One region of the Terribacillus jepli genome, then DNA from elsewhere that is predicted to be linked to it. Evidence: riboswitches for the same ligand, from Rfam matches in the RefSeq annotation. Region 1 holds a riboswitch; the other holds the start of a gene.

Evidence for each region. A riboswitch is a leader RNA that binds a small molecule or an ion and turns the genes downstream of it on or off. The one in region 1 is predicted to bind S-adenosylmethionine.
Region 2: it holds a riboswitch for S-adenosylmethionine, as region 1 does, so the genes downstream of both, AB1K91_RS12360 (LLM class flavin-dependent oxidoreductase) here and AB1K91_RS19315 (hypothetical protein) in region 1, are expected to answer to the same signal.

The regions. Positions count from the first base shown of each region.
Region 1 covers NZ_JBFEGH010000025.1:7,705-11,123, reverse strand. The annotation lists gene AB1K91_RS19325 (DegV family protein) at 1-525, shown strand, start outside; gene AB1K91_RS19320 (delta-aminolevulinic acid dehydratase) at 990-1,544, shown strand; SAM riboswitch class I at 1,718-1,822, shown strand; gene AB1K91_RS19315 (hypothetical protein) at 1,905-2,870, shown strand; gene AB1K91_RS19310 (cysteine hydrolase family protein) at 3,011-3,419, shown strand, end outside.
Region 2 covers NZ_JBFEGH010000010.1:84,796-88,214, forward strand. The annotation lists gene AB1K91_RS12350 (NAD(P)-dependent oxidoreductase) at 1-573, opposite strand, end outside; gene AB1K91_RS12355 (LLM class flavin-dependent oxidoreductase) at 677-1,684, shown strand; SAM riboswitch class I at 1,733-1,844, shown strand; gene AB1K91_RS12360 (LLM class flavin-dependent oxidoreductase) at 1,948-2,967, shown strand; gene AB1K91_RS12365 (NUDIX hydrolase) at 3,040-3,419, shown strand, end outside.

The DNA of each region.
Region 1 (3,419 bases):
CTCGTGATTGATACCAATACGGCTTCCATCGGAGCAGAAAATATTGTCCTAAAAGTTTGTCAGCTCATGGAACAAGGTAAAACAATCGATGAAATATTGAAAGCCATCGAATTTTACCGTTCTCACAGTCAGCTGTACCTTACGATAAATGATCTGACAACGCTGGTGCGTACTGGTCGAATTTCAAAAACTGCGTCTAGGATCGGCAACTTATTGCATATAAAACCAATTGTCGGATTGGAAAACGCGAAGCTGGAAGTTATGGGAAAGGTCCGCACGAAGAAACGTTTGCTAAAATGGATGCTGGATAGATTAAAAAGCGATATAGAACAGTCTGGAAAACAGATTGTCCGAATCACACATGTGAATTCCATTGACCTTGCCACTGAGCTAAAGGATGCAATGAAAACATATGGTAATAAAGCAGAAGTATTCATCAGCAATGAAATAAGTTCTGTCATGGCCATCCACTTTGGACGAGGCGGTGTTGGCGCCAGTTGGATGCCAGCTGAATATTCGATCTAGAAATCATCAACACAGTTAATCAAGTAGATAAAAACCTCGGCAACAGTTTAGCTGTCCGAGGTTTGTTTTGCTTAGTCGTTTATTTTTTGAAGCGTGATAATTGTGAGTCTAAAACTACTTCTTTTCCGTACTTTTAAACAAGACAAATCCAATCTTTGTGAATAGATACAGTGTGAATATGATTATTAAAGTCCGGGACATTACATATCCATCACTGATACTCCATCCTTCCGAGATTAATAGATTGCTGTTAAAGCACAGCCAAAGCGCAAATAAAAGGGGGATTGCAATAAATAAGACAGCGATGGTGCGTTTTGCTTCCCAACTCATTCAGATCATCCTTTTCAAATATAATTGAAAAATGTGTTACTATCCATGTGGATATGATATTATACCATAAAATACCAACTCACTTTGTGACGGAAAGATATACTTATTGAGGAAAACCAATCCAGGAGGCAAATATGAGTAAACCGGAGTTTGTTGTCACCCTTGTTATTGGACCTGATTGCGATACTGAATCTTTAGCTATGAGATTAGCTTTGGAGTACTTTGGAGCCAGGGTTTATGTACACTATGTAGGAAGGCCGAATGATCTTGTGGAAGTGTTGTCCGGTGAGGATAGGGTTTTGGATACAAATTATCTCATACTTAATTTTCATGGAGAAGAAGGGAAATTTTGTGTTCCTGAATTAGAAAATTCGATCTATGAAGTTAATGAACCAAAAGGAAGATTCTTTGACGATGAACATGTCCGTAAATACGCAGTTGTCGAAGGGTTAAATGTGATTGGGTGTGGTTGTACTCTGGGAAAGGATTCTTTAGCCAAAGCTTTTCTAAAGAAAGGATGTAAAGCGTATATCGCCCCTGATGATTACATAGATGGAAATGCAAATTTGATGTTCGTGTTAACGTTCTTTTATGAGCTTATAAGTAACAGGAGAAGTCAAGAAGATGCATTCCAAATTGCAAGATCCATTGATTCTGAAACTAATATGTATAATAATTTTACTAACTGACAAGAAAAGCCGAAATATGAGAAGTTTAAGGCTATTTCCTAAGATATAGCTGTAACGATTGTATTACATTCTCTGGAGTAAGGTCCATTTTTGCATCCTTATTCCGAGTAATCAGATAAGGTATATTGACAATCCTTGAACAGAATGATAAACTTTCTGAAAACTGTATATGTTTCTTATCCAGAGAGGTGGAGGGATATGGCCCTGCGAAGCCTCAGCAGCAGATCTGACTACAGACACTGTGCTAATTCCATCGGTTCATAACCGGCAGATAAGATGAATAGAGGAAGCCTCTCGACGCATCTTTGTCCGAGAGGCTTTTGTATTTGTCCCGCTGCCCATTAGAAAGGGGAAGGCAACATGTTCGAATTGATTCGGGAATTGTCAAAGTACAAAGGGTACAATCAATCGTTTGTTTCACAAATCGTCGATAAAATCACACCGTTTGCGGATAAGATGCACTTCGACAGCAGGGGGAATCTTATTGTCCGTAAACATGGAGAAAAGTATACGCCCAAAATCACCTTGCTGGCAGAGGTGAAAGAAGAGATCTATGTGGTGACATCCATTACAGAATCAGGATCGCTCGTAGCAGACGCAAATTATTTCTCCTTAACATATGTCCAAGGTCAGGCGGTTCAAGTGGAGACAAAAAATGGACTGCTGGGCGGTGTGGTTATGGCAGGTGAAGCAGAGCAACACGCCGCTGTCATCGATATCGGAGCCAACTCAGCGAATGATGCACGTGAAATGGGTGTGGAACCAGGCGACCACGTGACTTTATTCGATGACTTCTTGTATCTGGGTGATGAAGTGAGCGGCCGGGTGGTCGGGAAAGGGCTGGATAATAAGATAGCTCCGGCGATTGCCATTAAGCTTTTGCAGCAATGGGACACATCTGAAGGGGAAATCACCATCATCTTCTTTCCATTCCATAACAAAAAATATCTTGCCAGTCAGCTCGAAGGCGAAGCAGCTTTCTACATCGGGTCCGTGCCCCGTCAAAGAATCGCGCATAAGAACCGAGGGGCAATCGAACTGGGCAGTGGTGTTGCAATCAAAGTGGCAGACAAGACGATACCAATCAATCAGACGCTGAAAAATCAGCTGGTCGATTTGGCTATTGCGCATGATATCCCGTTTCAATTGGAATTCCTGTTCCGACATCGCTATAAGAAACTGTCCACTAAGATTCCGGTAAGCATCCTGAACATCCCGATCGAGCATCTGGACAAGACAACACAGGTAGTCTCGGTGAAGGATTTGGAGGATACCCATCAGCTGATCCAGACCTATCTCTGGCGGAGCAAGGAATTACAGTTCTAAGGAATATTCCCCCATTCCCGTTTGTTTTACTTTATACTGAAGTTATCAGATAAAGGAGGCGGTTCGGTATGAAACAGAGAAAACAAGCATACAAGACGCAAAGCGGGAAGGTATTAGCGAAAAACTAAGGAGAGATGTTCTTGAAGCAAGCACTACTGATTATTGACGCACAACAGGCACTGATTGACGGTGGATCGGGAGAAAGACCTGTCTATCGCAAAGAGAACCTGATTGAGCAAATCAATCTCGTAATCGGCAAAGCGCAAATGGCAGAAGCCGCTATCCTATTCGTCCGTGATACAGACGTCGCGGGAGGAGAAGGAGAGGGTTTCCAGATACATGCAGGGATTCAAGTACCGGAAGAAGCGCCGGTATTCGATAAGCAAGCAACAAATGCTTTTTACGGAACAGGTTTGCTGGAGTTTGTGAAAAAAGAAGGATTCTCCCATCTGGTCATCATGGGCTGTGAAACACAACACTGTATTGACACGGCAGTTCGTACCGCCACTGTACAAGGCATGGATGTAACCCTGGTGGCAGATGGACACT
Region 2 (3,419 bases), on a different contig from region 1:
TTCCCCGAAGCTTATGGCTTCGGATAGTCCAGTCAGAGACTGGACGAGCAGCATATTCACCGCCAGCTTAGTAGCTGAGCCGTTACCGTTGGCGCCCATATGCTGGATGCTTTGTCCCATTTTCTCAAGCAGTGGGGTGATCTCTTTGACATCTTGTGCATCACCGCCGACAAGGAAATGCAGCTTGCCCTGCTGAGCAGGTGCCTTGGAACCCGAAACGGGTGCATCGACAAAGCGGATTTGGTGTGCGCGGGCAGCTTCAGCCATTTCTTTGGTGAATGCTGGCTTGACAGTGCTGACATCCACCCAGAGGCTACTTTCCTTCATGCCGCTGAAAAGCCCATCTTCGCCATAAGCAACTGCTTGAACAGCTTGTGGGTCTGTCAGCATCGTAAATACGATATCAGCTTGTTCTCCGACTTTCCGAGGTGATTCTGCCCAGATGGCACCTTTGTCCAATAATGCCTGTGCTTTTTCTTTTGTACGATTATATACAACTAATTGTTCGCCCTTTTCGAGCAGATTTGCAGCCATGTTTTGTCCCATGATTCCTAATCCGATAAACCCGATCATATGAGCACCATCCTTTTTATTCAGTCATTTCTAGCATACAGAAAAACGGATTGTTTTTAAAAGTCTTTCGCACAGGATATGATAAAAAGAAGGAGTGAAGAGAATGAAGCTTAGTATATTGGATCAATCCCGTATGAAAGAAGATGGCAGTGCGATAAAAGCTTTGGAAGAAACGGTACGGCTGGCCGAACTCGCCGATCAGCTTGGCTATACGCGTTTCTGGGTGTCCGAGCATCACGCTGGCAGCCTGGCCCATAGCAGTCCCGAGCTTCTGATGGGGCATCTTGCTGCTAAAACATCACGCATCCGTATCGGCTCAGGCGGCGTCATGCTGCCTCATTATAGTGCGTATAAAGTAGCTGAGAATGCAAGATTGCTTGAAGCGCTTCATCCTGGAAGGATCGATCTGGGTATCGGAAGAGCGCCTGGCGGGATGCCGGCAGCGAAAAGAGCACTGCAAGAGCATAAGGTGATGCCTGAGGATTGGTATGATCGGCAAATACGTGACTTGCTTCATTATTTGAATATAAGAATAGAAGAAAAACATCGCTTCGGCGACTTGATCGCGATGCCAGATATCAACACGGCTCCGTCAGTCTGGCTGCTGGGCGGCAGCGCGGGCAGTGCAGGTCTAGCAGCATATCATGGAATCGGGTTCGCTTATGCCCAATTCATACGTGGAGAAAAAGATGCAGCGGTGCTGGATATGTATCGGAAATCCTTCCGGAATAATGGACAGAACCCGCAAATGATGGTCAGTTTGTTTCTGTTTTGTGCAGAAACGACGGAGGCTGCAGAAGCACTGGCAAAAAGCCATGAAGTTGCATCACTGCTGCAGGAGCAGGGAAGACCTGTCAAAGGAATGCTGCGGCCGGAAACAGCAGCCGATTATAAGCTGTCTCCTTATGAAAAGGAGCGTCTGGAAGATAACCGTGCGACCATGGTAATCGGAACAGCTGCTGAAGTGCTTCAGCAACTGGAAGGGTTGGAAGATTATTATGGCGCGGAGGTTGAATTCATGCTGACAAGCCCTGTCTATGAAGAGAAAGCAAGACAAGATGGATTCCGTCTGTTGATGGAGGCATATCAGCGCCGCAGTTATTCTGTTTGAATCGGACACTGCTATTCTGGTATAGTGAAAGGTGACAATTCATAAGAAATCTTATAACGAGTGGCGGAGGGAAAGGCCCGATGAAGCCCGGCAACCCACTGCGGGAGGGCAGTCCTGCAGGAAGGTGCTACGACCTGCAGCAAAAGCTGCGTGATAAGATGACGACGGCTGCAAGTAAGAGCTTCTTCTCATCGAAGAAGCTTTTTTGGTAGATTTAATGTGTCGTTCGGTAGGATTTCCTATGTGTAAAAGGAGTAATAACAATGAAATATGCATACTGGCAGCCAGTTTCAAACAGCTGGCTGCGCCATGTGGAGGATGGGGGGGCTTTGAGCCTTATATGCGTTCAGGAAACAGCACATATGGCTGAAAACTTGGGTTTTGATGCCGTATTCCTCCCAGATACCTACTTATACCAAGGAAAAAATGTCGATCAGAAGCTGGACTTTTGGAAAACGGCTGGAGCTATTGCCGAAGCAACAAATAAATTGCATATCATGGCAGCTGTCCGGCCAAGCATCGATCAGCCTGCAGAAGCCGCCAGGCAGGCGGTGAAGATAGATGAAATCAGTAATAGCCGGTTTTCCCTGGCAGTCGTTTCTTTCCTGCGTGAGGAGGAAAGAAAGCGGCAAGCAGGCGATATTGAGGGAACGGAGGAGTTCTATCTTCAAACAGAAGAATTCTTCGAGGTGCTGCGGGGAGTTTGGACTGCTGGCAGTTATACTTATGATGGACTGTATTATCAAGTAGAACATGTCGATTATTCGTCGGCGGGGAGTAAAAAGGGGATTTCGCCGTTATATGCAGGCGGAGAAAGCGACTACCTGCGCCAGACGATTGCCGAGACGTGTGATGCGTATGTCATGAAGGGCGGCACCGTGCAGGAAGTGGCCAGCATGATTGCCGATATGCAGATCCGCCGCGAAGCAGCTGGCAAGTCCGCGTTTACGGAGTTCGGTATGACAGCTTACGTCATATGCCGGGAAACAGAGGAAGAAGCTATCCAAGAATGGGAGCGTATCACCAGTGCGGACTATGAAGCCTATGTAACGGAAGAGGAGCTTGCACAAAAAAGCCAAATAAGTGATGATGCTGTTGCCGCTAGGGGGCTGCGACCGAACTTGGTCGGTACACCGGTTCAGATTGCACAGCGTATATTAGCTTATGAGCATGCTGGTGTCAGTCTCCTGCTGCTTCAGTTTTCGCCGCATAAGCAAGAGATGGAACGTTTCGCGAAAGAAATCATGCCATTGGTGGAAGAAATGCGCGAAAATTCCATTTGATTGGAAGTATGCGGTAGACAATCCATATGTTATCGCGTACATTAGAAAAAAAGAGTAAGTATGGGGGAAACTATGGAGCTATTGACGATTTTCGATGAGCGGCATCGGGAAATTGGCGTAAAAGAAAGACAGGCAGTCCATCGTGATGGTGACTGGCATGAGACTTTCCACTGCTGGTTCGTGGAACACGATGGTACAGAACTATACATTTATCTACAGCAGCGATCTTTCAATAAAAGTGAATTTCCCGGGAAATACGACATTACCGCAGCTGGTCATCTGGAAAGCGGCGAAACGCCCGTGGTAGGTGGCTTACGTGAGGTGCAAGAAGAATTGGGTGTCACACTTGAGGAAAGCGACTTATTCTATAAAGGTATCATCCAAGAAGAACTATTCGCCAAGGATTTAGTCGATCGGGAGTTCTGCCATCAGTTCTTTTATTATTTAGAGGA